4 regions of the Micromonospora sp. NPDC002389 genome follow, and region 3 is predicted to be linked to each of the others. Evidence: riboswitches for the same ligand, from Rfam matches in the RefSeq annotation. Region 3 holds a riboswitch; each other region holds the start of a gene.
What was found. A riboswitch is a leader RNA that binds a small molecule or an ion and turns the genes downstream of it on or off. The one in region 3 is predicted to bind cyclic di-AMP.
Positions count from the first base shown of each region.

Region 1 (7,144 bases), on a different contig from region 3:
CGGCTCGGAACGCCTCAGCCTTCCAAGGCCTGTTCGCGTAACCGATCACCCGCACTGCGGCGTCCCGCGCTCCCTCGATATCCGACAGCGAATCACCGACGAGTACGCATCGGTTCGGTGTCTTGCCGAGGGCACGCACGGCTTGCACAATCGGTTCCGGGTTGGGCTTCATGCGGGCTGGCTCGGCGTACGCTCGGCCGACTACCGGCGACACGTAGGCGGCCAGCCGGTGCGCCGCCAGGTAGGCGCTCACCGCGCTGGCCGAGTTGTTGCTGACCACCGCCACCGGCATCCCGGCCTGACGCGCCCCAACGATGACTTCCCGGCCGTACGGCGTGGGTTCGGCAGTGTCGACGGCGCGGCGTTCGGCTGCACAGAGTGCGTCTTCTATCGCTCGCATTACGCCCTGGTCGCCGGTAGCGGCGGTGCGGCGTAGCACTTCAAGCGGGTCTGGTTCGCTGACAAGGTCCGGTGGTACGTCGACCCCGAGCCGCCGCAGTACGTCAACCAGCTCGGCGGCAACCTTCGGTGCCGGGTATCCGGCGAAGATGCTACATAACGGGCCGTCGAAGTCGAGTAGCAGTGCGTCAACGTCGCCGAGCAGTCGGCCGAGGTCGGCGTTCATGCGTCGTACCGGTCAGCGATGGTCGACCACACCGAGTCGAACCACTGGCGAGACGCCTCCACGAACTGTGTGCCGTGTGAGGTGTCGTCGTCAGTGACGGCGTAGTGGAACAGGGGCACGTCCTTGCCCATCAGGTCGTAGATGGCCATCGACTCGCCCTTGATCGACACGGTGCGTTCGGTGACGGGATAGAAGCCGTAGAAGACTTCTTCGTTGTTGAGGATGTAGACCTTGAACTGCGGGGATGCCCGTTGTAGCCGCACCTCGACGGTGGCCGACCGGATCAGGCCGAGGTCGCCCAGCTCGGTCACCTGATCGATGATCGCGTCTACTGCTCGGCGGGTGATTCGCTCAGCGCGTTCGCGTACCGCTGGGTCGTCGGTCTGTGCATCGGCCCGCGTGGGCAGTGCCATCGGTGTGGTCATGTCGGAGATCAGGATGCGCACGGCGATTGTCTCGGGCGCGAGTCGACCGACGCGCATCCTGTCGAGGGTCTCGGCGAGCGCGTCGCGCAGTGTCTCGCCGGAGAATCCTGCGAAGTCGATGGTGACGTGGGGCCGCTCGAGCGCGGCTTCGACGTGCGGGCGTAGTTCGACGGCCCGCTGCGTCTGCGCTCGGACGAACACACCGCTGCCCTGACGGGACACGATCAGCCGCTCGGCCCGGAGGAGGTCCAAGGCTCGCTTGACCGTCTCCCGGGCCACGCCGTAGCGGGCGGCCAGTTCGGGTTGCGACGGCAGCCTGTCGCCCGGCGCAAGTCGACGCGTGAGGATGGCAGCCCGCAGCTTGTTGGCGATCTGCTGGGACGCCTGTTTCGGGTCGTCGGGATCAAGCTGACCGAGGAAGTCAGGGCTCTCGCTCACCACAACACCCTAACGCTGGCTAGCCAGGCCAGGAAAGTTTACCGCAGGGCCTTGACTTGGCTAGTCAAGCAAATCTACGGTCGATTCAGGTCCTCAATGCTTGCCCAGCTTCACCTATGGATCGACGCGCGACCGCCCTTACGAGGACTGCGGACGCGCAAAGCAAAGGCCCCGACGGGATTGCGGCCCGCCGAGGCCAGACGCATCGCCCTCGTGAAAGGAACACGATGCTTCTTCAGCCTATCGACGAAGCCGCCACCAGACGCACCCCGGCGCAGGTCACCCTCGCTCCCGGCCACATCGCGGCACCGGTCATCCCTTTATCGCTGACAGCAGCACGCCTGAGCCGCCTGTCGAACGGTCAACTCGCTGTCGCCATCCACGTCGCCGGCATCCCGACGGACGTGACCACCATGTCGATCGGCGAGATCCGGGCACTCGCGATGACCGGCATCCGTCGCCTCGGCCGGACGGAGGTCCGCCGCATTAACGACGAGACACGAGCAGCGAACACCTCCTATTGCGCGAAGATCCGCCGCGACGCCTCGGCCGACGTCCGCGCCGAACTGGCCACCATCAACCGGATCTGGGGCTCACGCAGACGGGAGCAACGCGCCGTCGACCTCGCCTATCGACTGCTCTGCGCCCTGACACGCAACGGGCACAGCAAGCCCGAAAAGCGGTCGGCATGAATGAAGCCCAGGTCGGGAGCGCATCCTGACCTGGGCTTCACGCTGGAGCGGGTGACGGGAATCGAACCCGCACTGTCAGCTTGGGAAGCTGATGTTCTGCCATTGAACTACACCCGCAAGCGGCACCACTGTACCTGAGCCACCGCCCCGGTGCACCCAGCCACCCCCGCCGACCACCCCGCCCGGCCCGCCTCCGCACGCTCCGCAAGAAGTTGCATGCCGGCAACACATAGCCATTCTCAAATCTGTCTATGCGTTGTAACGTCTGGCCCACGTTTCCCGCACGGCGCGACACAACCCCCGGTCGCGTCGCCAGAAAGAGGTGGGCTTATGGGACTCCGTCCCGTCCTGCTGAACCGGCGGATCGCCGGCATCGCATCGACGTCGCTGGCGGTGGCGCTCGGTGTGGCCACGGTCGGTCTGCTGCCGGCGGCCACCACGGCCGCCACTCCGACGGCTGCCGCCGTCTCCGCCGACGAGGTGTGTGAGGACCCGACGGGCACCGCGGCCCGGGTCCGGGGCGACGCGGTCGTCAAGCACGACCCGAACGAGTTGACCATGGCGCAACTGCACCAGCGGGAGTCGGAGTTCGCCGACCTGTTGCAGGAGCGGGCCAAGCGGGTCGGTCAGCGTACGCTCAGCGCCCAGGCCGCCGCGGCCTCGGTCACCATCCCGGTGGTGGTGCACGTGATCCGCAAGGACACCACCCGGGCCGGCGGGAACATCCCCGACTCGATGATCCAGTCGCAGATCAGCGTGCTGAACCAGTCGTTCGCCGGTGCGACGGGCGGTGCCGCCACCGCCTTCGCGTTCCAGTTGCAGAGCATCAACCGGGTCACCAACACGTCGTGGTACCCGATCCGGCAGGGTTCCACGGCCGAGCGGCAGATGAAGACCCAACTCCGCCAGGGCACCAAGGGCACGCTCAACATCTATCTCGGTGAGCTGAGCGGGGGTCTGCTCGGCTGGGCGACCTTCCCGCAGACCACGCTGAGCGTGATGGACGGCGTGGTCGTGCTCAGCGAGTCGTTGCCGGGTGGCACCGCCACCAACTACAACCAGGGTGACACCGGCACCCACGAGGTCGGCCACTGGCTGAACCTGTACCACACGTTCCAGGGCGGCTGCTCGGGCAGCGGCGACCAGGTCTCGGACACTCCGGCGGAGGCGTCGGCGGCCTACCAGTGCCCGACCGGTCGGGACACCTGCTCCAGCACGGGCCTGGACCCGATCACCAACTTCATGGACTACACGTACGACACCTGCATGTACCAGTTCACCCCTGGCCAGGCGACCCGGATGATCAACGCCTGGAACACCTACCGCGCGTAGCGCGGGAGTCGTCGGCGCGTACCTCCGGTGCCGGTCCCGTCGTCAGGCGGGGCCGGCACCGGCGTGCTCAGGCGGCACGGACATGTCGGGCCGCGCGGGTCCGGTGGGGCGTCGGCCGGGCAGCCTGCGGGGTGGCGCCGGCCGGGTCGAGCCAGACCTGCACGGCCGGCTGACCGACCAGCCCGGCGGTGGCCGCGCGCTCGTGCCGGGTGAGCATCGCCACGTCGACGGTGAACTCGAACAGGCGCCAGTCGGCGTGCGGGGCGGCGCGGGCCGCGAGCGCCAACCGGGCCACGGTGGCGTCGTCGGTGACGGGTCGGGCGCGACCGGCGACGTACGCCTCGTCGTCGCTCTCCTCCGCCGGGAACGAGTGCAGCGCGTAGCGCCCGTCGCGTTCCAGGTCGCGCCGCTTCGGCGAGTCGATCACGAAGCAGAACAGACCGTCGTCGGTGATCACCGGGGAGACCGGGTGCACCCGGGGCCCGCCGTCGGCGCGGACCGTGGCCAGGTAGCCGAAGCCCGGGCCGTACTGCTGCATGAGAAGGCGGATCCCGTCGGCGAGTCGAGGCTCGTCAGCGGTGAATTCGGACCAGGATGCCATGCCGACATCCTATCGAACATACGTTCTAAGCAGGTAGTCCGACACGCAGGTCACGCATACCGACAGCTAAGGTGTGGCGATGCTGCTCTCCGACCGTGACCTGGTCTCCGAGATCAAGGCCGGCACCCTGGCGCTGGAGCCCTTCGAGCCCACCCTGGTGCAGCCGTCCAGCATCGACGTCCGCCTGGACAAGCTGTTCCGGGTGTTCAACAACCACCTCTACACACACATCGACCCGGCCACCCAGCAGGACGATCTGACCTCGCCGGTGGAGGTGCCCGACGGCGAGCCGTTCGTGCTGCACCCGGGCGAGTTCGTGCTCGCCTCCACGCTTGAGGTGATCTCGCTCGGCGACCAGCTCGCCGGCCGGCTCGAAGGCAAGTCCAGCCTCGGTCGCCTCGGCCTGCTGACGCACTCCACCGCCGGTTTCATCGACCCCGGCTTCTCCGGTCACGTGACGCTTGAGCTGTCCAACGTGGCCAACCTGCCGATCATGCTCTGGCCCGGCATGAAGATCGGCCAGCTCTGCATCTTCCGGCTCTCCTCGCCCGCCGAGCACCCGTACGGCTCGCTCGTCTACGGCTCGCGCTACCAGGGGCAGCGCGGCCCGACGCCGAGCCGCGCCTGGCAGAACTGGCGTACCTGGCCGACCCGCTGACGACCGGCGGGCCCGCGCCGCCGTGGAGCGGGCCCGCGATCACCCGGCGACTCAGCCGGGCCGACCGAAACTGTGGATCGGACTGGTGTCCATCCGCTTCATCGCGATCGGCTTGCCGGCACGGGAGGCGTGCACCACCCAGCCGCCACCGACGTACATCCCGACGTGGTGCAGGTCGCGGTAGTAGAAGACCAGATCACCCGGGCGCAGGTCGCCGCGACCGACCGAGGCCGTGACCTGCCGCTGCCGCGCCGCGTTGTGCGGCAGCGCCACTCCGGCCCGCGCCCACGCGGCCAGCATCAACCCCGAGCAGTCGTACGCGTGCGGCCCCTCGGCGCCCCACGAGTACGGCTTACCGATCTGGGCGCACGCGAAGGTGACCGCCTCACCGGCCGGGCCACCCGGGTAGGTGGCCGGACAGGGCGCCGGCCGCAACGGACCACCACCCCCGTCGTCGTACGCGCGCAGCCGCAACCGTTGCAGCCGCTCGATCTCGGTGTCGATCTGCCGCCGCTTCGCGGCCAGGTCGGCCTCGGTGCGGGTCAGCTCGGCGGTGGTGCGGTCCAGTCCGGCTCGGGCGGCGGCGAGTTCGTCACGCAGTTCGCGCGCCTGGCGTACGTCCTCCTGCTGGAAGCGGGCGTACCGGTCGAGCAGGCCGAGCTGGGCGACGACCTCGCTCGGCGACCGGCTGCCCAGCAGCGTGTTCACGGCGCGGACCGGCTCGCCCCGGTACGCCCGCGCGGCCAGCGCGCCGACCCGCTTCATCGCCTCGTCCACCTGCTGTTGCAGTGGGGCGATGCGGGCGGTCAGGGCGTCCGCCTCCCGGCGGGTGCCGGCCAGGTCCTGTCGGGTCGCGTTGTGTCGTTCGATGACGGCTTCGAGCCGGTTCCAGTCCTCGTCGATCTGGCGCTCGATGTCGTCGACCGTGGGGTCGGCGTGGGCCGCCGTCGCGCCGCCGGTCAGCAGAACGGCGGTCGCGGCGAGTGCGGCGAGTGCGGTGGTGCAGCGGTACCAGCGGGATCGCGGCGCATCCGTCGTCGGGCCGGGCTTCGCCGACCGGTACGACGGAGGCCGCGGGGCATGGTGTGCCACCGGGCTGCGTACTCCTTCTTCCCAGACCGCCTACCGGGTTAGCTGACGGGTTCGGGCGGGAAGGGGGCGCCCTACCGCGACCATCGCGGACTCACCCCGGGAACCTGGGTCCCCGGCTCGCTCGGACAGCGACTCGGCGGTGTCGGACCGTCACCGCCCCGGGTGGGCGGTCCTGCCAGCGGCCCGACGATTGACCAGCGTAGGGACGACCAGCGTCGATACGCAACACACCCACACCGTCACTCTCGGTGCATTAATCCGACAACGAAGAAGGCCCCCGGTCGCTTGACCGAGGGCCTTTCGTCGTTCCTGCGTACGCGCTCAGGCGTCAGCCGGGTCGGCGGAAGCCGGCGACCGGCATCGTCGTGATCGGCGAGACGTTGACCGGCTTACCGGCCCGTGGTGAGTGGACCATCGTGTTGTTGCCCAGATAGAGCCCGACGTGACTCACGTCGCTGCGGAAGAACACCAGGTCACCAGGGCGGGCCTCGGCCCGGGAGATGACCTTGCCCTCGCGCCACTGGGCGCCGGTGAAGTGGGTGAGGTGGATACCCGCCGCCTTGTACGCGTACTGGGTGAGACCGGAGCAGTCGAACGAGTTCGGCCCGGTGGCACCCCAGACGTACGGCTTGCCGACCTGCGCGCAGGCGGTCCGGATGGCCGTCCGGGCCGCGTCGCTGACCACACCGTTGATGGTCGGGCAGTTGGTGGTCTTGACCGTGGTCACCGGAAGGGACCGCTCCAGCCGCTTGATCTCGGCGTCGATCTGCTTCTTCTTCGCCGCGAGCTGCTTCTGCTTGGCCTCCTGGTCGACGATCAGCGCGTCGAGCGTGGCCTTCTGGTCGTCGTACTTCTTGCGGATCTTCATGACGCCCTCGAGCTGACGGCGCTCCTCCCAGGCCAGCCGGTCGAGGAGGGCCATCTGCTCACCGAGCTGGTCCGGCTTCGCGTTCAGCAGCACCGCGCCGAGTTCCTGCGACGGGCCGGTGATGTAGTACCGGGAGGCGAGGCCGGCGACCCGGTTCATCGCCAGCTCCGTCTCCAGCGCCAGCGGCTGGATCTTCTTCTCCAGCTTGTCGGCCTTCTCGCGGTTGACCCGCAGCTCCGAGCGCACCTTGTTGAACTGCTCGATGGTGGGTTCGAGCTGCTGCCACTGCTTGTCGATCTGGCGCTCGATCTCGTCCACCGACGGCTCGGCGTAGGCGGGCGCGGCGACCATACCGGCACCGACCGCAGCGGCGGCGACCAGGACGACCAAACGGCGAGCGACCTTGCGCAGCC
Region 1 is NZ_JBEOWP010000009.1:317,287-324,430, forward strand. Features, by position in the region: gene ABT008_RS19740 (HAD family hydrolase) at 1-625, opposite strand, end outside; gene ABT008_RS19745 (GntR family transcriptional regulator) at 622-1,488, opposite strand; gene ABT008_RS19750 (hypothetical protein) at 1,716-2,180, shown strand; tRNA gene ABT008_RS19755 (tRNA-Gly) at 2,224-2,297, opposite strand; gene ABT008_RS19760 (zinc metalloprotease) at 2,511-3,512, shown strand; gene ABT008_RS19765 (pyridoxamine 5'-phosphate oxidase family protein) at 3,580-4,113, opposite strand; gene dcd (dCTP deaminase) at 4,193-4,771, shown strand; gene ABT008_RS19775 (NlpC/P60 family protein) at 4,823-5,863, opposite strand; cyclic di-AMP (ydaO/yuaA leader) riboswitch at 5,876-6,012, opposite strand; gene ABT008_RS19780 (C40 family peptidase) at 6,192-7,144, opposite strand, start outside.
Region 1: it holds a riboswitch for cyclic di-AMP, as region 3 does, so the genes downstream of both, ABT008_RS19775 (NlpC/P60 family protein) here and ABT008_RS12835 (coiled-coil domain-containing protein) in region 3, are expected to answer to the same signal.

Region 2 (7,144 bases), on a different contig from region 3:
CCGTCGGCTGGCGGGGGCACGCCGGGGTCCCGGATATCGGACGGGCGAGCCGCGGCCCGCTACCCTGGTTCGTCGGTGCGAGCCTCGGCTTGCTCCGAGTGATAGGACGTAATAAGTCCGGATATGGGCGATTTGACGCGCCGATGTCCGCGAATTGCTCATCCCGAGGGGTGGCGACCGAGGCCGTCGGAGGAATACTCTCGGTCGCGGCCCGCGTACTGATGAGGCGCCCGTCGTACGGGCGAGTGGAGGTGCTCGCGTGAGCCTGTCGATCCTGCAGACGGTTCGGCCCGGTGGTGTCATCGAGATCGCCCCTCGGGGCGAGATCGACGTCGACACCGCGTACGAGGTGAAAGAGGCCATCGCCGAAGTGCTGGCCAAGGGGCGGCCGGCCCGGATCGAGCTCAACATGCGGCTGGTCACCTTCATCGACTCGGTGGGCATCAGCGCGATGGTCGCCGGCTTCCAGACGGCTGAGGTCAGCGGCGTCAAGCTGATCGTCACCGAACCCAGTCGGTTCGTGCACCGACAGCTCTGGGTGACCGGGCTGCTCGGTCTCTTCGGCGCGCCGGAGCCGTACTACGCCGGTGCCGCCGCCACTCCCGAGGTCCTTCCCGGCGGCTGACCGTCAGTCGCCGTCGAGACCGGTCAGGTTCACGTCGGACACCTCGGTGACGGCGCGGACCGCCGTCACCGAGGCGTACCCGTCGGCGAGCCACGCCAGGTCGGTCCCGGGCTGCACCGCCTGACCGGGCTCCTCCAGCGCGGTCCGCACGAAACCGTGGCCGGCCTCGGCGACGGTCATCTGCACCTGACCGAAGGTGGCCAGCCCCGCCCGGCGTACGCCGCGCAGCCGGCCCAGCGGCACGTCCGGCGAGTTGACGTTGAGCACGCTCTCCACCGGACCGGCGGTCAGCCGGGGGAGCAGGTCCAACGCCACGTGGGCGGCGGTGGCCCAGTTCCGTTCGGCGTCGCGTACCCGGGCCGCGGCGGCCACCGCGGCACCTCCGCTGACGGCGGTCGCCTCCCCGACGGAGAGCACGTCCAGTGACACCGCCAACGCCCGGCAGCCGTTGGCGGCGGCGGTGAACGCCGCACCCACCGTGCCGGAGTGCAACACCGCCCGGCCCGCGTTCGCCCCCCGGTTGATGCCGGAGAGCAGCACCGACGGCGGCGGCCCGAAGGCGCCGTGCACGGCGATCAACGCGATGAAGCCGGGTGAGCCGCCGACCCCGAAGGCCGGTACCCCGGCCAGCTCCGGCAACGGATGCTCACGGACCACCACCTGCCCGTCCTGCTCCACCGCACTCATCGCGGCGCTGGTGCCGCTCGCCTCCTCCAACGGTGCCGCGACCACCACGTCCAGCCCTCGGTCGACCGCCGCCCGGGCCAGTGCATGGATGCCCGGCGCGGCGATCCCGTCGTCGTTGGTGATCAACACTCGCAGGGTCATGCGCCACCCACCCGGTGGGCCAACTCGTCGGGGGTGGTGCGTTCCTGCCGGCGGACACCGGCCGGCTCCAGGCGTACCCGGTCCACCAGGCCGGTGATCGAGTCCAGCCGCCCGGTGCCCAGCCCGTGCCGGGTGACGTTCAGCGCGCCGGCCGCCGCGCCGGTCCGGATCGCGGTGCGTACGTCACCGCCGCGCGCCACCACGGCGGCCACACTGGCGGTCATCGAGTCCCCCGCACCGCGCGGATCGGCCGCCTCCAGGCGGGGCATCTGCACCTCGAAGACCTCGCCGTCGACGAGGGCCAGTGCCGGCTTGTCGGCACGGCTGACCACCACGTTCTCGGCGCCGGTGGCGTGCAGGTCGTACATCGCCCGGGTGAGCTGCTCCTCGTCGTCGTCGGCCGCGCGGCCGTCGGCGATCAGCTCCTCGTGGCTGACCTTGACGAAGAAGACCCCGCTGTCCAGCACCGCCGTGAGGTGGTCGCCGCAGAGGTCCACCACCACCCGGCTGCCGTTGGCGCCGAGGTCGGCGGCGAAACGCCGGTACAGGTCGGCGGGGACCAGCGACGGGTCGTTCGGGCCGCTCAGGATGCTCACCGCCGCCCGCAGCCCCTCGCCCAGCGACAGGTTGTAGAGCTCGTCCAACTCGTGTCGGCTCAGCGGCTGCCCGGTCACGTCGACGATCTCCTGCCGGGTGCCCTCGCGGCGGTCGTGCACGTACCCGCCGCTGCCGCCGGAGTCCCGCGCCACCACCTTGAGGTCGACGCCCTCGCTGACCAGCAGCGGCTCCAGCACCTGCCCGATCTCGCCGCCGAGCGCGGTGCAGAGCACCACGTCGACGCCGTGCGACAGCACCATCCGGGCCTGCCAGACGCCCTGACCGCCGGGGTGCAGGTGCAGCTCCGGAGTCTCGTTGGGCTGGTCGATCGTGACCGTGAGCAGTGGGGTCGGCGCGAAGACCATCACATGTCCGGTCGCCGCACTCACGACGCACCGTCGCACTGGGTCCGCTGCGGTCCGCTCATAACCGTTCCTCCCGGTCGCCACGAAATGTCCGCTTCGATGTCGACGGTAACCAAGGTGGCCGGAGAGCGCGCGGCGACGGGCGGGGCGGAACCGAGGCAGCCGCCTCGGAGTGCGGGAACGACGACGCCGGGTGGACCACCCGCGAGGGCGGCCACCCGGCGTGCCGTGTGGATCAGTACACCGACAGGTGCACGTGGTTGGTGTGGTCGCTGGACGGGTCGCCCCGCGCGCCGCTGTACGTCCGCCAGCCGCTGCTCGGCAGCCAGATCTGCTTGTACCAGATCACGTAGAGCACGGCGAGACGGTCGGCGTTGTTGACGTAGAACGCCGCCAGGTTGTTGCCGTACGTCCGGTCGCCGCCGGTGGCGACCCCGCCGAAGCCGTTCTTCTGCGCCGCGAAGTCGCAGGCCCGACCCTTCGGGTGCTCACCCGAGCCGCCCGCGCGGTAGCAGGAGACGTACCGGGTGAAGCCGGCCGCCTTGGCCTGGTTGAGCGCGTGCAGGGTGCGGGGCGTGATGCAGCCGTTGGCCGGGGTGGGGTCGTTGACGCTGCACGACTCGGCCGGCCAGGAGCCGTTGGCGTTGCGCGGTGCCGGCTTGGCCGTGGGGCTGCTGGAACCGCCGCCGCGTGCCGGGGTCCGGCTGGCCCGCTCCTGTGCCGCAGCCCGCTCGGCGCGCTCGGCGCGCTCCTCGGCCACGGTCAGCGAGCGCTCGGCCTGCTCCTTGCGCTTGGCCATCACGGCCACCTGCTTGCGCTGCTCCTGCACCTCGACATCGAGGGCCTGCTTGGTCTTGCTGACCTCGTCCCGGGTGGTCCGCAGGTCCCGCAGCGCGCGTTCCTCATTGGCCGCCACCGCGTCCAGCGCCGCCGCGCGGTCCATGAAACCGGCCGGGGAACCGCTGTTGAGCAGCGCCGACGCGGCACCGAGTCGGCCGCCGCGATACGCCTGCGCGGCGATCTCGGCTACCTTGTCGCTGCGTTCGGTGAGCTGACCCTCGGTCGTGGTGAGCTGCTCGGCCAGCTTCTTCTGCCGGTCGACCGAGCGGTCCAGGGCGGTCTTGGCGTCGAGGTAGCCCTTGCTGGCCGCCTCCAACTGGGCGCGCAGCGCCGGTGTGCCGCCCTCGTCGCCGACGTCACCGGGGGCTGCGGAGGCGGCGCTGAAGGGAGCGAGCGCGGCGCCCAGGGCGAGGGCGAGCCCCGCAGCGATCAGGGCCGCCGTACGGGCGGCCGGTCTCACGGTTGCCACTGCTGGCATGCACATGTCCTTCCGTCAGCCGCCGACCGGGTTAGCTGACGGGTTCGGGACGGAAGATCCCTACCGCTGGACGCGGATGCACCCCTGGAACATGGTTCCCCGGTTCGCCCTGGCAGGCGATTAGGCGGCGGTCACCGCCGGCACCGTCGAGTGCCGCCTGGCGGAGACCGGGTCCGAGCCTACCGGTGCTGGTGGGGCTGGTGCAGCCGGTGTGACTCCTGGTGTTCCCCTGATCACCAGTAAACCAGACATAACGGATTTTGGTTGCTTTTTGTCCAGTGCCCAAACGGTCCAGGCGACGATCCGGCGAGTGGCTTTTCAGCTATGCACTGCTCAGCCAGTCGGTGGTGCGACGGACGTCGGCGGCAGTGCGGCAACGGATGGTCTTGTCCGCGACCAGACTGACGAACTGCTCAAGCGTGCGGGTTCCGTTGGCCCCGTCCCGTTCATGCAGTTGCTCGGCTGTCGCGAGGGGTCGGGAACGGTAGCTGCGCGATCCACGCGCTACGCGGACGGCTGACCGGACATCCCAGTCACTGCCACCGCGTAGTCGGTGCTCAATCGCGCGCCGCACTACCCGCCAGGTCGTCATCCGCGTCGGCAAGTCGAGCCAGACGACGACGTCGGCAGCGTCGCGCAACGCTGAGGTCCAGCCGGCATACAAACCCTCCGCCACCCAGGTTTCAGTGGTGGCGAGTTCGGCCGCGCGTTCCCGACGGACACCATCAGAGGTCCGTGTCCACTGCCAGAACGGAGCCTCGTTACGACCGTCCGGAGAGTCATACGCCAGCCTGTCCAACTCGCGACACGGCGCGGACAGCAGCGTTGCCAACGTGCGTGCAAGCGTCGTCTTTCCACTGCCAGGACCGCCGAGGATGAGCACGCGCTTCGCCTTCACAGGACGCGCCCGAAGTTCGTGTGCTGGCATGACGGGCACCCTATCCGGCGCGCTGATCACAGCTGCTACACAACCCTGGACGACCGCCCCGTCAGCCGTCTCCCGGCCCAGGGGAGCGAGGCCCCTCAGCCCCGCCCACACCGAGGACGACGTTCTACACCACATGGAGACCGGGCGATGGTCCGGACTGCTGACCCTCTACACCGGCCGCTACGGCTACCGGTGGCGCCGCAGGTTCACCGCAGAGTGGCGCAAGGCAACGAATACCGCGTCCACATCTCCGGTCGGTGCCTCCGGCTCAGCCGGTCGGGTCGATCGTGGTCAGCCGCTGGGTGGCCCGGGACAGGGCGACGTAGAGCGTACGCACGCCGGAGCCCGGATCGGCACGGATCTCACCGGGGGCGACCAGCACCACGCCGTCGTACTCCATGCCCTTGGCCTCCAGGCTGGTCACCACCTGGAGGCGCTCGCCGCCGAGCCCGCCCAGCCAGGCCGCGACCTCGTCCCGGCGCGGCACCGGCGTGATCACCCCGACGGTGCCCTCGACCTCGCCGAGCAGCGCGCTCGCGGCGGTCAGCACGCTGGTCTCCAGCTCCGCCGCCGGCACCACCAGCTCCACCGGGTCGACCCCGGTGGTCCGCACCGCGGTGGGCAGGGCCAGGTCCGGGTACGCCCGCCGGATCTCGGCCGCCGCCACCGCGAAGATCTCCGCCGAGTTGCGGTAGTTGGTGGTGAGCGTGAAGCGGTGCCGCCGACGGCGACCCAACGCCTGGTCCCGGGCCCGGGACAGCTCCTGCGGATCCCCCGTCCACGCGGTCTGCGCCGGGTCACCCACCACCGTCCACGAGGCCAACCGACCGCGCCGGCCGATCATCCGCCACTGCATCGGTGACACGTCCTGCGACTCGTCCACCACCACGTGCGCGTAGTCGCGGTAGTCCTCGGGCCGCTCCCGGGCCGCCTGGCGGGCGGCCCGCTGCCGGTCGGCGTACGTGCTCAGCTCGCGTACCCCACCGGCGAGCTGGAACGGGTCGCGCTTCGCGCGGGCCGGACGCACCGGCTTGCCGAGCAGCGCGTCCAGCTCGTCGAGCAGCGCCACGTCGGCGACGGTCGGCCCCTCGGCGGCCAGCCCCCGGTACGCCTGCTCCAGCAGCCGGATCTCGGCCCGGGACAGCAGCCCGGCGGCGTACCGGCGCAGCCGCTGCGGATCGGCCAGCCAGCCGAGCACGTGCCGGGGATGCAGCCGGGGCCACCACGCCTTGAGGAAGTCCCGGAAGTCCGTCCGGTCGATCAGCTCGTCCTCGAAGGCCCGCTGCTCGGGCAGCCGGGCGATGCCCAACCGGCGGGCCTGCGCCCAGAGCGCCGCCAGGACACCGTCGAAGCCGGCCCGGCGTACCTCGTTGCGTCGCGCGCCCCGGGCCAACGCCCGGTCCCGGATGGCGTCCAACTCGGCCCGCTCCAGCCGCAGCAACTGCCCCCGGTAGAGCAGCCGCAGCTCGGCCGGGGAGTCGGGTACGCCGTCCCGGGCCGCCCGCTCCAGCAACCGGCGCATCCGCAGCGACCCCTTGACCGCGGCCACCTCGACCGGGTCGGTGCGGGTGGCGACCAGCCCGGGGAAGAGGGTGCCCAGCGAGTGCAGGGTGGCGGTCTCCTCGCCCAGGGACGGCAGCACCGAGGCGATGTACTCGACGAAGACCGAGGAGGGGCCGACCACCAGGATGCCGCCCCCGGCGTACCGGCTGCGGTCGGAGTAGAGCAGGTACGCGGCACGGTGCAGCGCCACCGCCGTCTTGCCGGTGCCCGGCCCACCCGAGACCAGCGTCACCCCGGAACCGGGGGAGCGGATCGCCTCGTCCTGCTCGCGCTGGATGGTCGCCACGATGTCGCGCATGCCCCGACCGGTGGTCCGGGACAGGTTGGCCAGCAGCGCGCCGTCGCCGACCACCGCCATCTCCGCCGGTGCGGCGTCCGGGTCGAGCAGGTCGTCCTCGATCCGGGTGACCCGCTCCCGGCTGGACTGGATCGTCCGGCGGCGTACCACGCCGAGCGGCTCGGCCGGGGTGGCCTGATAGAACGGGGCGGCGGCCGGGGCGCGCCAGTCGACCACCAGCGTGGCGGCGTCCTCGTCGCGGATGCCCAGCCGTCCGACGTGGAACACCTGCCCGTCGCGCAGGTCCAGACGGCCGAAGACCAGCCCCTCGTACTCGGCGTCGAGCACGTGACGGCGCTGCGCGGCGTGGAACACCATCGCGTCCCGCTCCACCAGCGCGCCGAAGTTGCCGACCCGGGCCAGCCGGTAGCCGTCCCGCTCGGCACGGACCGCCGCGCGGCGCAGCTCGGCCAGTCGTGCGTACACCCGGTCGAGATGCCGCTGCTCGACGGCGATCTCCTGGTCCAGGGTGCTCTGGTCCACCGCTTCGTTCTCCTCGTCACGCCGGCCCGGCCAACCGCACGAGATTACGCCCCACCTCGCGGGCGTGCGGAGGCACCGGGCCCGGGTGCGATCTCTAGCG
Region 2 is NZ_JBEOWP010000013.1:96,592-103,735, forward strand. Features, by position in the region: gene ABT008_RS23365 (STAS domain-containing protein) at 260-625, shown strand; gene surE (5'/3'-nucleotidase SurE) at 629-1,453, opposite strand; gene ABT008_RS23375 (PfkB family carbohydrate kinase) at 1,450-2,415, opposite strand; gene ABT008_RS23380 (coiled-coil domain-containing protein) at 2,651-3,733, opposite strand; cyclic di-AMP (ydaO/yuaA leader) riboswitch at 3,738-3,870, opposite strand; gene ABT008_RS23385 (P-loop NTPase family protein) at 4,056-4,661, opposite strand; gene ABT008_RS23390 (HelD family protein) at 4,930-7,044, opposite strand.
Region 2: it holds a riboswitch for cyclic di-AMP, as region 3 does, so the genes downstream of both, ABT008_RS23380 (coiled-coil domain-containing protein) here and ABT008_RS12835 (coiled-coil domain-containing protein) in region 3, are expected to answer to the same signal.

Region 3 (7,144 bases):
GCGCCTGCTCGACCAGCCGCGCCATCTGGGCCAGTTGGGTGTCGGCACCGACCCGGGTGGCGGTGACCACCAGGCGGCCACCGGCATTGACGCAGCCACCGACCACGGTGTCGCCCACGCCCACCTCGACCGGCACCGACTCACCGGTGACCATGCTGGCGTCGACCGCCGAGGAGCCCTCGTGCACCGTGCCGTCGGTGGCGATCTTCTCGCCGGGCCGCACCACGAACCGGTCCCCCACCGCGAGCTCGTCGACCGGGATCCGGGTCTCCACCCCGCCGCGCAGCACGGCGACGTCCTTGGCACCCAACTCCAGCAAGGCCCGCAGCGCCGCACCCGCGGTCCGCTTGGCGCGGGCCTCGAAGTACCGCCCGGCGAGGATGAATGCGGTGACCCCGGCCGCCGCCTCCAGATAGATGTTGCCGGTGCCGTCGGTCCGGCTGATCGCGAAGCTGAACGGGTGGGTCATGCCGGGCGTGCCGGCGGTGCCCAGGAACAGCGCCCAGATCGACCAGCCGAACGCGGCGAGCGTGCCCACCGAGACCAGGGTGTCCATGGTCGCCGCGCCGTGCCGCAGGTTGACCAGGGCGGCCCGGTGGAACGGCAGCCCGCCGTAGACCACCACCGGGGCGGCCAGCGTCAGCGACAGCCACTGCCAGTAGGTGAACTGCCAGGCCGGCACCATGGCCAGCACGATCACCGGCACGGTCAGCACCACCGACACCCACAGGCGGGTACGCAGCACCCGCAGCTCGTCCACCGGCTCGGCGGTCTCCGGCGTGTCCTGTCGGGGTGGTGGCACCGCCGCCGTGTAGCCGGTCTTCTCGACCGTGGCGATCAGCTCCTGCGGGGTGACCGGATCGGCGTAGGAGACGGTGGCCTTCTCGGTGGCGTAGTTGACGCTGGCCTGCACGCCGTCCAGGCGGTTCAGCTTCTTCTCGATGCGGGCGGCGCAGGACGCGCAGGTCATGCCGCCGATGGACAACTCGATCAGGTTCGCTGCCGTGGGCAGGGGTCGACTCGCGGTCATGGCTGGTCCCTCAGTCGTGCCCGTGTCCGGGCGTACCGTGCCCGTCGTCCGGCGCGGCGGTCGGGCCGACCGGGACGTGCACCGGGTCCCCGACGTGCACGGTGAACTCGGCGGTGCGTACCACCCCGCCGTGGCGGAAGTCGAGATAGAGCCGGTAGGCACCGGCGGACGGGAACTCGGTGGCGAAGCTCACCCGTGGTCCGGGTTCGGTGCGCCCGTCGTCCGGCACCCCCTCCGGGTGCACATGCAGGTACGCCAGGTCGCCCTGCCGCAGCGCGACCAGGTGCCCGTACGCCCCGAGATACGGCTCCAGGTCGGTGACGGGTACGCCGTCGCGCTCGACGGTCAGCGTCAGCGTGGACGAGCGGCCCGGCTGCGGCGCGCCGTCCAGGCTGACCGTGTAGCCGTCGACCGTGGCGGTGGGTGCCGGGGCGGGCAGCGGACGTTCGGTCAGCGTGCCGGGGACGGTCACGTCGACGCCGAGCGTCAACGGCTCGCCACCGGTCGGGGTGAAGTCGGCGAACGCCCGCCACACTCCGGGCGCGGTGAGCGGCGTGGCGACCCGCCAGGTGCCGTCCGGCGCCAGCTCGGGGTGCACGTGACGGAAGCCGGAGAGGTCACGCCGGGCGACGATCAGGTGCATCGGCTTGTCGTGCACCACGTCGTACCCGGTCACCGGCCGGCTGTCCGGGCCGGTGATCCGGAAGGCGAACTCGCCCGCCGGGGCCTCGACCGGCACGAGGGTGTAGCCGCGCTCGGAGACGAGCAGCCCCCCGGGCAGGTGCCCGGCCGGGCCCGCGTCGTGCCCGGCGTTCCCGTCGTGCCCGGCGTTCCCGTCGTGCCCGGCGTTCCCGTCGTGCCCGCCCTGGTCCGGGCCGTCGCCGTGGCCCGCCGCGCCGTCGTGGCCAGCCGCGGTGACCGGGACCGTCGGGCCGGTCACCTGGCCGACTCCGTACGCGGCGGCGAACACCGCCGCGAGGCCGAGCGCGAAGCCGCTCAACTTCGTCGCCGTGTTCATCGGTACACCTCGGTCTCCGGTCGCCTCAGGCGGCGACCAACTCGTAACCGGCCTCGTCGACTGCGGCCCGGACGGCGGCCGGGTCCAGCGGCTGCTCGCTGGAGACGGTGACCTGGCCGCTGGCCAGATCGACCTGGACCTCGTCGACACCGGGGATCGCGCCGACCTCGGCGCTGACCGCGCTGACGCAGTGGCCGCAGGTCATGCCCTGCACCTGGTACGTCGTGGTGACCATGGCAACTCTCCTCTCCAGGCCCGTCCACGCGGGCCGGGCACCCCGTCGAATACCCTCGGGGGGTATCCACAACCGTGACCGTACCATACCCCCCAGGGGTACGTTATCCTCGTGTTCATGAGCACACCCGCGCCGATCCGCGGCTACACCGCCAGCAAGGACCAACTGCTCGCCCGGCTACGTCGTGTCGAGGGGCAGGTACGCGGCGTCGAGAAGATGGTCGACGAGGATCGCTACTGCATCGACGTGCTCACCCAGATCTCCGCGATCCAGGCCGCGCTGGACAAGGTCGCCCTCGGCCTGCTCGACGGACACGCCCGGCACTGCATGCACGAGGGCGCCGCCGAGGGCCGCGCCGACGAGATGGCCTCCGAGATGATGGCCGCCGTCGGTCGCCTGATGAAGCGCGGCTGACCCACCCCACCCGCATACCCGCCACGGGTGTCGGCTCCGACGCCCGGCATCCGACACACGCTCGCGACCTGCGTTCCGATGCCGACCTGGCTACCATTCGCCACGATGGCCAGCCGGTCCCGCCCTCACGGTACGCAGCCATCCTGCCACGCTCGGGCCATCCCGGATGCCCGCAGCAGCGGCCGACCGACGGCGCTGAACCTTCTCGCTCGCCGGTACGTAGTTCGCCTTGGAATCGTTGGGAGACAATGAATGGGCGCCGACCACACCCGTTCCGCTCCGCCCACCCCACCCCGGGTGCGGCGGATCCTCATCGTGACGGTGGTCCCCCTCTTCCTCGTCACCCTGGTCGCCGCGCTCGTGCTCTGGCCCTCGGACCCGCCCCGACCCGAGGCCGCCGACGACACGCCTCGTTACCACGGCACGGTCACCCGGGTGGTGAACGAGCCCTGCCCACCGAACCCGGTCGTGCCCGAGGGCACCCCGACCACCGCCGGGCAGCAGTGCGGCACGGTGACCGTACGAGTCGACAGCGGCCCGGACGCCGGCGAGGACGTGCAGACGCCGCTGCCGGACGGGCCGGGAGCGCCCCAGGTCAGCGTCGGCGACGAGATCATCCTGGTCTCCCTGGCCGATCCCGAGGACCCGTCGATCAGCTACTACAACATCGCCGAGCACCAGCGGGGCAAGCCGCTGATCTGGCTCGCGGTGCTGTTCGCCGCCGCCATCGTGGCCTTCGGGCGGCTTCGCGGCCTGGCCGCGCTCGGCGGTCTGGCGGCCAGTTTCGCCATCCTGATCACCTTCGTGCTGCCCGGTATCAGTGCCGGCCAGCCGCCGTTGGTGGTCGCCATCGTCGGCGCGGCACTGATCATGTTCGTGGTGCTGTACCTGACACACGGCATCTCGGCACAGACCTCGGTGGCCGTCCTCGGCACGCTCGGCAGCCTGGTGCTCACCGGCCTGCTCGGGCTAGCCGCCACCCGGGCCACCCACCTGACCGGCTTCGGCAGCGAGGACGCCACCACGCTGTCCATGTTCCGGGGCGACGTCGACCTGCACGGCCTGCTCCTCGCCGGCATCATCATCGGCTCGCTCGGCGTGCTCGACGACGTCACGGTGACCCAGGCCGCCGCCGTGACCGAACTGCGTCACGCCAACCCGAGCTTCACCCGCCGGGAGCTGTACCGCTCGGCGACCCGGGTCGGCCGGGCCCACATCGCCTCGGTGGTGAACACCATCGTGCTGGCGTACGCGGGCGCGTCGCTGCCGCTGCTGCTCCTACTCACCGCCGACACCCGCGCGCTCGGCCAGATCGTGACCAGCGAGTTCCTCACCCAGGAGATCGTCCGCAGCGTGGTGGCCACGCTGGGGCTGGTCGCCGCCGTACCGCTGACGACCGCACTGGCCGCGCTGGTGGTCACCGCCGGACGGCGGGACACGCCGGAGCCCGGCGGGCCCGGCGGGCACGACGACGGGCCGGACGGCGACGGCCCCACTCCCCCGACTCCCCGGCCCGGCACGGACCGGACCGAGGCCCTGCACGCGCTCAGCACCGCGCGTGCGCGTGACACACTCCCCGCCACCGGATCGCGGTGGCCCGACCCGGACAGGAGCACGGACACCACATGGTGACACCCCGCAGCGTGACCGCCCCTGCCGACACGGTTCGTGCCCGTGTCGTTGGTCACTCATCGCGATTACGAAATGACGTATCTAGCCGGGTTCGGGGCGTAGATACCGACATCGACCGTCGGGTAACCTCACTGCCGGTCACCGCCGAAGGCGCGCACCGGCGCCTGCGGTGCCACCGCCCAATCGCCGTGAGGCGAGCCGGGGACCCAGGTAGGTGGGGTGAATCCGCGTCAGCGGTAGGGGCCACTTCCGTTCCGAACCCGTCAGCTAACCCGGTCGGCGGTCGATGGAAGGGAAAGAAGTGACGGCACCCCTACGCCGCTGGATGACACCCGTGGTGGCCGTGTTCGCCGCGTTCGCCGTGTTCGCCGGCCCCCTGCCGGCCATGGCCGCGCCGAACCCACCCGCGCCGGCCGAGCACGACGACGACCCGCCGATGCTCAACGACCTGATCGAGTCGGCGAACCGCGACTTCTCCAAGGCCAAGAACCAACTGGACAAGTCCAAGAAGCGGCAGCTCAAGCTCGATCTCGAACTGCGCCGCGCAGAGGCCGACCTGGAAGCGCTCAGGCCGCAGGTCGCCGAGATCGCGACGCAGTCGTACCGGACCGGCCGAGTGGGCGCGATAGCGATGTTGTTGCAGAGCAACGCGCCGGACTCGTTCATGGACCGGGCCTCCGCCCTCGACGAGTTGAACCTGTTCAACGACAAGAAGCTGGGCGAGGTCAACACCGTCAGGGAGCGCGCCGACCGGGCCAAGCTCGCGTCCGACGCCGAGGTGCGCGAACAGCAGAAGCTGACCAACGACATGGCGCGCAAGAAGACCGAGGCGGAGAAGTCACTCCGCCTGGTCGGTGGCGAGAGCCTGACCGGCGGCCTGGTGGCCGCGACCTCGCCGGTCGCCCGGGTCGCGCCGAACCGCGCGTCCGACGGGAGTTGGAAGCCGGAGTCGTGCAACCAGAACGACCCGACCACGTCGGGCTGCATCACGCCGCGCACGCTGCACATGTACAAAGAGGTCAAGCGCGCCGGCTTCAACCGCTTCGTCGGTTGCTGGCGGCCCGGTGACAAGTTCGAGCACCCCAAGGGCCGGGCGTGTGACTGGTCGTTGCAGAACAGCGGGTTCAGCCCCTGGCACAACAACGACACCCGGATCTACGGCAACAACCTGGCGGCCTTCCTGGTCCGCAACGCCGACCGGCTCGGCATCTACTACGTGATCTGGAACCGGCAGATCTGGTTCCCGACCGAGAACAGGTGGCGGTCCTACAGCGGCCCGTCCAACCACACGGACCACGTGCACGTGTCGCTGTACTGAGCACCGTCCGGGTGACCTGCGAGGGCCGCTCCGCCGTCTGGCGGAGCGGCCCTCGTCGTCCGTGTCGGTGACAATCCGGCGGGTCAGCCCACGGGCGTGACCACACCCGCCATCTCGGCGGGCTCCGCCGCGACGGTCCGCACCTCACCGGCGGCCAGCCGGTACGACATGCCCACCACCGCGCACCCGCCTGCGGCCACCTCGGCGGCCAGCGCCTCGGAGGACTCCAGCATCGCCTCGACGGTCTGCGCGATGTGGATGTCGACGATCGCGTCCAGGTCGTCGACCCCCGCCTGCTCGGCCCGGCGCAGGCTGGGCACCACCGCGTCCACCACGGCACGCAGGTGCCCCGAGGGCGCGGTGCCGGTGGCCGCCGCGGCCCGGGCCGCCTGGACGGCACCGCACGAGTCGTGCCCGAGCACCACCACCAGCGGCGTACGCAGCACGCTCACCGCGTACTCGACGCTGCCCAGCACCTCCGGGCCGATGGTGTGCCCGGCGGTCCGGACCACGAAGAGATCACCCAACCCACGGTCGAAGATGATCTCCGCAGCGAGCCGGGAGTCGGAGCAGCCCACGATCACCGCGAAGGGGTGCTGCTCGGCGGCGACGGCGGCCCGGTGGCTGGCGTTCTGGTTGGGGTGCCGGAGCGTGTCGGTGACGAAGCGGCGGTTGCCGGCGATCAGCTCGGCGAGGGCGCGCTCCCGCGAACCGGGAAGGTCTGCGGTCAGGTACTCGCGTTCGGGACCGGGCTGCGCTCCGATCGTTCCGGGTCGACTCATCCGGCGTCACCTCGCCTCTCGGTGGAATGCCTGGTCATCCCGGCCGGCGCTGGCCACGGGCTGCCACCAACCGTCACACGCAGCGCAAGGCACGTCAAGCTATGCGTGATCTGCATTTCATGTATTCCAGAACGCTTGCCAATCGAGACGAGGGGGAGCGAGCGCAGCCCCGGAGCACGACAGGGGCAGGCCATACGATGGCGGGCATGGCGACCTCAGACGAGCGAGAAAGTACCCGCAACTGGACTTTCCTGACAAACCACGCACACGTGCTGCTCGCCATCGCCCGCAACCCCACCGCCCGGCTGCGCGACGTCGCCAGCGAGGTGGGGGTCACCGAACGCGCCGCCCAGGCCATCGTCGCCGACCTGGAGGCGGGCGGCTATCTGCACCGCACCCGAGTGGGGCGCCGCAACGAGTACACCCTCAACCCGGCCGGCCGGTTCCGCCACCCGGCCGAGGCCGACCGCCAGGTCGGCGACCTGCTCGCCCTGTTCACCGACTAGCCGCCACCGTCCACAGTCGACTACGTGGCGTGGTTCACCGACCGGATCCCACTCGCGCCCATGCGTTCTCGGCACGGGGACGATAGGTTGAACACGTGTCGTCCGTCGCGCTCGCCCGTCCCTTGTGGCCGACGACGCTGCGCACGCTGCGGGAGCTGACCCGACTGGCGCTGGCCGCCCTCGTGCTGGCCGTCGGTCTCGGCACGGCC
Region 3 is NZ_JBEOWP010000005.1:450,287-457,430, forward strand. Features, by position in the region: gene ABT008_RS12810 (heavy metal translocating P-type ATPase) at 1-1,030, opposite strand, end outside; gene ABT008_RS12815 (DUF8832 domain-containing protein) at 1,041-2,048, opposite strand; gene ABT008_RS12820 (heavy-metal-associated domain-containing protein) at 2,074-2,283, opposite strand; gene ABT008_RS12825 (metal-sensitive transcriptional regulator) at 2,401-2,697, shown strand; gene ABT008_RS12830 (YibE/F family protein) at 2,950-4,329, shown strand; cyclic di-AMP (ydaO/yuaA leader) riboswitch at 4,496-4,626, shown strand; gene ABT008_RS12835 (coiled-coil domain-containing protein) at 4,631-5,647, shown strand; gene ABT008_RS12840 (carbonic anhydrase) at 5,731-6,429, opposite strand; gene ABT008_RS12845 (helix-turn-helix transcriptional regulator) at 6,627-6,935, shown strand; gene ABT008_RS12850 (hypothetical protein) at 7,031-7,144, shown strand, end outside.

Region 4 (7,144 bases), on a different contig from region 3:
ACGCTGCGCCGGGGCCAGACGCCGCAGGCGTTCCGGTCGAGCACCATCCGGGAGGCGTACCGGCAGGCCGAGGGTGACCCGAACTTCGCCGCCACCGACGACTGCGGCGTGGTCCTGCGGTACCTGCCCCAGGTGCCGATCAAGGTGATCGACGGCTCGGACGAGAACATCAAGGTCACCCACCCGGTCGACGTACACCTGGCCGACAAGCTGTTCCAGCTCGCCGCCGCCAAGGTGCCCCGCCTGACCGACCACCGGGCGTACAGCGAAGAGGTCACCGGCCGCACGATCGTCATCTTCGGTGGCAGCTACGGCATCGGCCACGACCTGACCGAGCTGGCCCGCCGCCACGGCGCCCAGGTCTTCCCGTTCAGCCGGTCCAGCACCGGCACGCACGTGGAGCGGCCGGAGGACGTCGAAGCAGCGCTGCGGACCGCCTTCGAGGCCACCGGACGGATCGACCACGTCGTGGTCACCGCCGGGATCCTGGAGAAGGGCGCGCTGGCCGAGATGGACCAGGAGACCATCGACCGGGTGCTCCAGGTCAACTTCGTCGGCCCGGTGACCGTCGCCCGGCAGTCCCTGCCCTACCTCCAGCAGACCAAGGGCCAACTCCTGCTCTACACCTCCAGCTCCTACACCCGGGGACGGGCCGACTACGCGCTCTACTCGGCCACCAAGGCGGCGCTGGTCAACCTGACCCAGGCGCTCTCCGACGAGTGGGCCGAGTTCGGCGTACGGGTCAACATCATCAACCCGGAGCGGACGGCCACCCCGATGCGGACCAAGGCGTTCGGCGCGGAGCCCGAGCACACCCTGCTCGCCGCCGAGACCGTCGCCCAGGCCTCGCTGGACGTGCTGATCTCGGAGCTCACCGGCCAGGTGATCGACGTACGCCGGCCGCCCGGCGAGACGCCGTCCCCCGCCCCGGTACCCACCCAGGCCGACGCCTCCAGCAGCGGCACCCGCGTCGGCTGACCCGCCGACGACGAGCACGAAGGCAGCGCCGAGATGCGTGGTGACCTGGTCACGAAGTTGGCCGCCCGGGGCCTGGCCACCGGCGGGGCGGTCCTGGCGTTCCTGGTGCTCGCGCTCACCGGCGCGACCACCTGGGGACTCGGGCTGGCGGTGGCCGCGCTCGCCGCCACGGTCTGGGAGCGCCGGGTGCGACCCGGCGCCGACAGCGTCGCGGAGACCGCCCTGCTCGCCGCCGGGATCCTGGTCGGCTACGCCCGGCAGCTCGACGGCGGCTTCGACCCGATCCTGGTGGTCACCGCCCTGGTGCTGCTCGGGCTGGTGCTGGTCACCGGGCCGCTGCGGGCCGCCGGCAACCTGGAGATCCGCGCCGCCAACCTGCCGGTACGCACCTGGGTGCCGCAGGTCGCCGCCCGCCTCGACGACGCCGTCGCGGGGCTGCTCGCCGCGCTGGCCGTGGCCGCCCTGGCCGGCCTGCCCGCCATGGTCGCCCTGCTGGTCTGCCTGCCGGTCGGCGCCGCCGCCGGTGCGGTCGCCCTCGACCTGGCCCGCCGCCGGTTCCGGCCGGCGTCCGGCGGCTCGCCGGTCACCCGGGCACTGCGCCGGCACCAGCCGGAGTTCGTGCTCCACTTCTCCGCCCCGCCCGGTTCGGAGTACCAGGTCACCATGTGGCTGCCGTACCTGGAACGGATCGGTCGGCCGTTCGTGGTGATGCTGCGGGAGCCGGAGTTCCTGCCCGCCGTCGCGGCGGCCACCACCGCCCCGGTGGTCTACTGCCCCACCCTGCGCACCATGGACGAGGTGCTGGTGCCGAGCCTGCGGGTGGCGTTCTATGTCAACCACGGCGCGAAGAACAGCCACTGCATCCGGTTCACCCAGCTCACCCACGTGCAACTGCACCACGGCGACAGCGACAAGGCGCCCAGCGCCAACCCGGTGTCGGCGATCTTCGACCGGATCTTCGTGGCCGGCGAGGCGGCCATCGACCGGTACGCCCGAGCCGGGGTGGAGATCCCGGCCGAGAAGTTCGTGGTGGTGGGCCGTCCGCAGGTCGAGGCGATCGAGGTACGCCACCAGCCGACGCGCGGACTGGCCAACCCCACCGTCCTCTACACCCCCACCTGGACCGGCCACCACGCCGACGCCGACTACTGCTCGCTGCCGATGGCCGAGACGCTGCTGCGGCGGCTGCTCGACCGGGGCGCCACGGTGATCCTGCGCGCCCACCCGTACACCAACCAGCATCCGGCCTCGGCCCGACGCCTGGCCCGGCTGCACGAACTGCTCGCCGCCGACCGCTCCCGCACCGGCCGTCAGCACGTGTTCGGCGCCGCCGCCGGCCGGCTCACCCTGGCCGAGTCGGTGAACCGGGCCGACGCCCTGGTCTCCGACGTCTCCGGGGTGGTCTCCGACTGGCTGTACTCGGGCAAGCCCTACGTGGTCACCGACACCGGTGTCGACGGTGACCGGTTCGTCGAGCGGTTCCCCCTCGCCGCCACCGGCTACGTGCTGCGCCGGGACATGTCCGACCTGGACGACGTGCTGACCCGGCTGCTCGACACCGATCCGCTCGCCGAGGCGCGCTGGGCGACCCGTCGGCGCTACCTGGGCGACTTCCCGGCCGAGTCGTACGCCGAGGCGTTCCTCGCCGCCGCCCGGCGGGAGCTGGACCCGACCTGGACCGCCCCGGCACCACGGACCACGACCGACGCCGCGCTGCCCAGCGCCACCTGAGCGGTCTCAGCGCCAGGGGTCGAGCAGGGCCAGCACCGCCGCCCTGGATGTTAGGAAGGGTCCCCTGCTATGCACGAGGCGTTAGCAGGGGACCCTTCCTTACATCTCAGGAGGAGTAGCCGCGGGTGGCAGCCCAGTGGGCGAGATCGATGGTGGTCATCCAGTACGAGTAGTACGAGGCGTCGGCCGAGTCGGCGATCTTGACCAGTCGACCGTCGTCCTCGTAGCCCACCACGGCGACGTAGTGGCCGCCGGGGAAGGAGTGCCAGCCGCCGTCGGTGTCGGTGGCGCTGCCGGCCACGTTCACCACGACACCGCGCCCGTCGGTGATCGCCTCCACCACGTCGGCCTGGAGCTGGTCCATCTGCGCCGGGCTGGCCGAGCCGCCCGGCAACATCGTGGTCGAGTACGGCTCGCCCTTGACCGTGGCGTTGAGCACCCGGGTGGTGTCCTGGGCCGAGTTGGTGCCGGCGTACGTGGTGCCGAGCTGGGCGGCCAGCGTGTCCTGGTCACGGTCGACACCGGCGGCGCTGAGCGCGTTGCGTACCGCGGCCGGGCCGCAGTAGTAGCCGGTGGTCTGCGCCTGGAAGTCGTAGTCCAGGACCTTCCGCGCCGGTGCCTTCGGTGCGGCCTTCGCACTGGTCGCCACCGGCGAGGGAGCCGCCGAGGTGATCTTCGGCGAGGGCGACGGCGACGGCGCGGCGCTGCTCGGGGCCGCGCTGCTGGGCGGGGTCGACGGGGTCGGCTCCACCCGGGCCTCGGCGCGGGAGACCGCGGTGTCGCCGCGCAACTCGGCGACGGCGGTCGTGGTGTGCGCGGTGGCCGGGGTGTCCTCGGTGCCGACGAGTACGGCACCGGCACCGGTGGCCAGCGCCAGCGCGGCGGCCGAGGCGGCGACGACCTGGTAGGGGCGTTCGGTGGCCAGCCGGCGTAGCTGGCGCGTGACGGTCTGCTTCACGGAGTCCTCCACGGGGCTCAGGGAGGCACGGCGAACCGCTCCGGCGGTCAGCTCGACAGGACATGCCGAGGACCGCCCGAGTGGGCGGACGGGCCGTGCGAGGGGCTGCGCCCGGTCGACCGGGCGGTGGCGGTGGCCGCAGTCAGCTCGCGGCTGACGGCCCGGTGAGCGCGGGCACCGCAGTGCCGTGGAGGAACAAGAGGGGTACCACGAGGGGATGCACGAGAGGAAAGCTCCTTCCGACACCGCCGACCGGGTTAGCTGACGGGTTCGGGCGGGAAGATGGCCCTACCGCGAGCCGAGGCTCGCGGATTCACCCCAGTGGTGCGGTGGGTCCCCGGTTCGTGAGACCACGATTAGGCGGGTCGATGCGGCGTCGCCTCCTGCGATCGGGTACCGCATCGGACGGGCCGACACTACTGGCCGGTCATTGCCCTGCCAACCCGCTCTGACCTGCGTAAACATGATCCAGGTCGATGATTTTCGGGCGTTCGGTCAGCGACGTCGCGCAACGGGACCGACGGCGATCGACGCAACAGGCGGTGACAGGGGGACCACCCGCAGACAATGTCTCCGGGCATCGCATCACGTCTCGGGCGGTTCGCGCCTCGGCGTCCGCTTGGCCGAGGGATGTGACCGGGCTCACCCAATCCGGCCGGACTATCCGGTCGCCGAGCCGGGTCACCCCACGCGCGCCGGGCGCCACCGAAGGACCGCTGCGGCCGGACGTGCGACGGCGGTGACGGCGGGCGCCGGGAGCAGGTTCGGCCGCAGGCGCTGCGCGGCGGCGTACGCCTCGGCGGAGAGCACCCGTGCCGCTTCGGTGGCCAGCTCGGCCTCCCGCCAGGCGGCCCGTTCCCGCTCGGCGGCAACCCGGTACGCGGCCCGGTGGTTGTCGCGGACGACCCGGGCCAGGACGACCTCCTGTTCGGCCGGGTGCAGTCGGGGATCCCAGCCGGCCCGACGCGCCAGCACGTCGGTGAGCTGCCGCGCCGACAGGTCACCGCGCCAGTGCGCCTGCATCGCCGCGTGGTGCAGCCAGCGCTCCCGGGCGGCGTACTCGCTGGCGGTGCGCGGGGTGCGGGGGGCCGGCAGCGCGGTGGCCCCGACGAGCCGCCGGGCACGGCTCTCCGCCTCGTCGAATCCGGCCCAGGCCCGGTCGAGAGCGGTCTGAGCGGTACGCCACGCCTCCTGCCGCCGGGCGGCGTTCTGCGCGGCCCCGGCGGCGGCCACGGCCACCTCACCGGCGTAGCGGCGCAGGTCGGCCGCCTCGGCCTCGGCGGGGTCGGCGGCCGGGCCGGTGGTCTCGTCGGCGCCGGACGACGCCGGTTCGGGCCGGGCGACCAGGGCGGTGAGCACGCCCAGCGCGAGCACGAGCAGCACCGACCAGATGGCGGCGGCTCGGGGCACCTCGATCAGGAACTGGTAGAGGACGGTCTTCTCCATGGCGGTACCTCGTGGGCAGTGGTGCGCTGACAGCGGACCGCGCCGGGTATCCGGTCGTCCGGTGGCGGTGCCACGGGACCGGGCGGGGCGGTGACGGGATGCGTCGCGGGCAGAGGTCCCGGGCGTTGCGGGACGGGCTGCGGCGGAGTCCGGTCGGCGGGCCGCAGCGGGGCGCGAGGTCAGGCGCCGGGTGGGGCGCGGGCACCGTGGGCGGCCGGTGCGACCGTCGTCGGGACGGATGTCGCCGGACCTGCGACCGCCGTCGCGGCGGTCCGCTGCGCCTCCGGGCGCGCCTCCGGCAGCAGTCCGGGTACGCCGACCGGGTCGACACGGTCGACGACCCCGGTGGCGGCCACCGCGACCAGCGTGCCGGCCGACGCGGGCTGCCAGCCTGCGTGGGGCGACTGCGCGAGCAGGGCGGACGACGCGACCCGGTCGACGGCGGGGTGCCCGGCCGGGGCGCCCTGTGCGGGCATCGCCCAGGCGCCGAGGGTGAACGCGGCGGCGACCGCGAACCCGGTCAGCAGCCGCGTCGCCCAGCGCGCCAGCCACCACAGGGGACGGGTGGACGCGACGGGAAGCACATCGTCACGCTACCGCCACCACCGTCGAATCGCATCGGCGACGGGCGTGTCGCGTCGGCGACGCGCCGCCGATGACGCACGAAACAGCAGGTCGGACGGCCGGCGAGGATCATCCACCATGGACTCAGTGGTGCGGGTCGCGCCGACCGGCGGTGCTCGGCTCGTCACCCGCCACCCGCTGCCTCGGCAGCCCGGCGGGCGGCTCCGCACGCGGCTCCACGGGCGACCCCGCAGGCGGCTCCGCGCACGCTTCTGCGGGCGGCTGAGTGGGCGGCCTCGCGGACGCGGCGGTGCGCGGCGCGGCGGACGCCGGTGGACCGGCGGACCCGGCGGCGGACGGGCCGTCGGACCTGGCGGCGGGTGGCGGGGCGGAAGCGGCGGCGGATGGCGGGACGGAGGCGGCGCGGCTCGGAGCGAGTCGCCGCATCATCGGTTGCTCCACGTAGCGGTGCAGCAACGCGGCCAGCGCCAGGGTGAGCAGCAGGAACCCGATCACCGCCGGCACTCCCCACCAGCCGGGCAGGCCGGTGCCCCAGTCGCCGGTGAGCCGCAGGATCGTCATGATCGCGAAGACGTGCACCAGGTAGAAGGCGAACGAGACCTCGCCCAGCCAGACCATCAGCCGGGAGCGCAGCGGCGACCGGCGGCCGTGCACGTCGGCGTCCGCCGCCGCCGCGATCACCAGGACGTACGCCACCGACAGCAGGGCCGCCCAGAGCTCGGCCCGGATCCACTGCGAGGCCGCCACCCAGGTCGCGACGAAGATCACGGTGGCCAGCGGCAGCCGGGGCCCGCGCCAGCGCCCGCGCAGCATCAGCTCGGCGGCGGCCACGCCCATCCAGAACTCCAGCGACCGCACCAGCGGGAAGATCTGGGCGAACCACCAACGGCTCTGCTCCGGCACCAGCAACTGACCGGGCCAGAGCGCCAGGATCAGCAGCGGCATGGCGATCACCACGGCCCACAGCATCCACGGCCGGGCCCGGCGGACCAGCGGCAACGCCAGCGGCAGGCAGAGATAGAAGAACAGCTCGCAGGAGAGCGACCAGCTCACGTTGTTGACGCTGTAGAAGTAGCCCGGTCGCGGATCCCACGCCTGGAGCAGGAACAGGTTCTCCAGCGCGGCCACCGGGTTGATCGGGTCGGCGAACCAGAGCGCCGCGAGCATGGCCAGCGCCCACATCACCACGTGGTTCGGATAGATCTTGGCGATCCGGCGACGCCAGAACCGGCGACGGGAGTCACCGACCCGGGCCGACCAGACCAGCACGAAGCCGCTGAGGATGAAGAAGAACTGCACCCCGGACAGGCCCAGGGTGAAGATCTCGCTGACCACCGCCTGGTGACCGGGCTCGGCGATGATGCGCATGGTGCCGGCGTGGAAACCGAAGACCAGCAGCGCGGCGATCCAGCGCAGTCCGGTCAACGAGGGCAATCGGCTGGCGTC
Region 4 is NZ_JBEOWP010000004.1:286,601-293,744, forward strand. Features, by position in the region: gene ABT008_RS10190 (D-ribitol-5-phosphate cytidylyltransferase) at 1-978, shown strand, start outside; gene ABT008_RS10195 (CDP-glycerol glycerophosphotransferase family protein) at 1,012-2,709, shown strand; gene ABT008_RS10200 (C39 family peptidase) at 2,816-3,679, opposite strand; cyclic di-AMP (ydaO/yuaA leader) riboswitch at 3,899-4,040, opposite strand; gene ABT008_RS10205 (hypothetical protein) at 4,349-5,113, opposite strand; gene ABT008_RS10210 (hypothetical protein) at 5,293-5,697, opposite strand; gene ABT008_RS10215 (acyltransferase family protein) at 5,822-7,144, opposite strand, start outside.
Region 4: it holds a riboswitch for cyclic di-AMP, as region 3 does, so the genes downstream of both, ABT008_RS10200 (C39 family peptidase) here and ABT008_RS12835 (coiled-coil domain-containing protein) in region 3, are expected to answer to the same signal.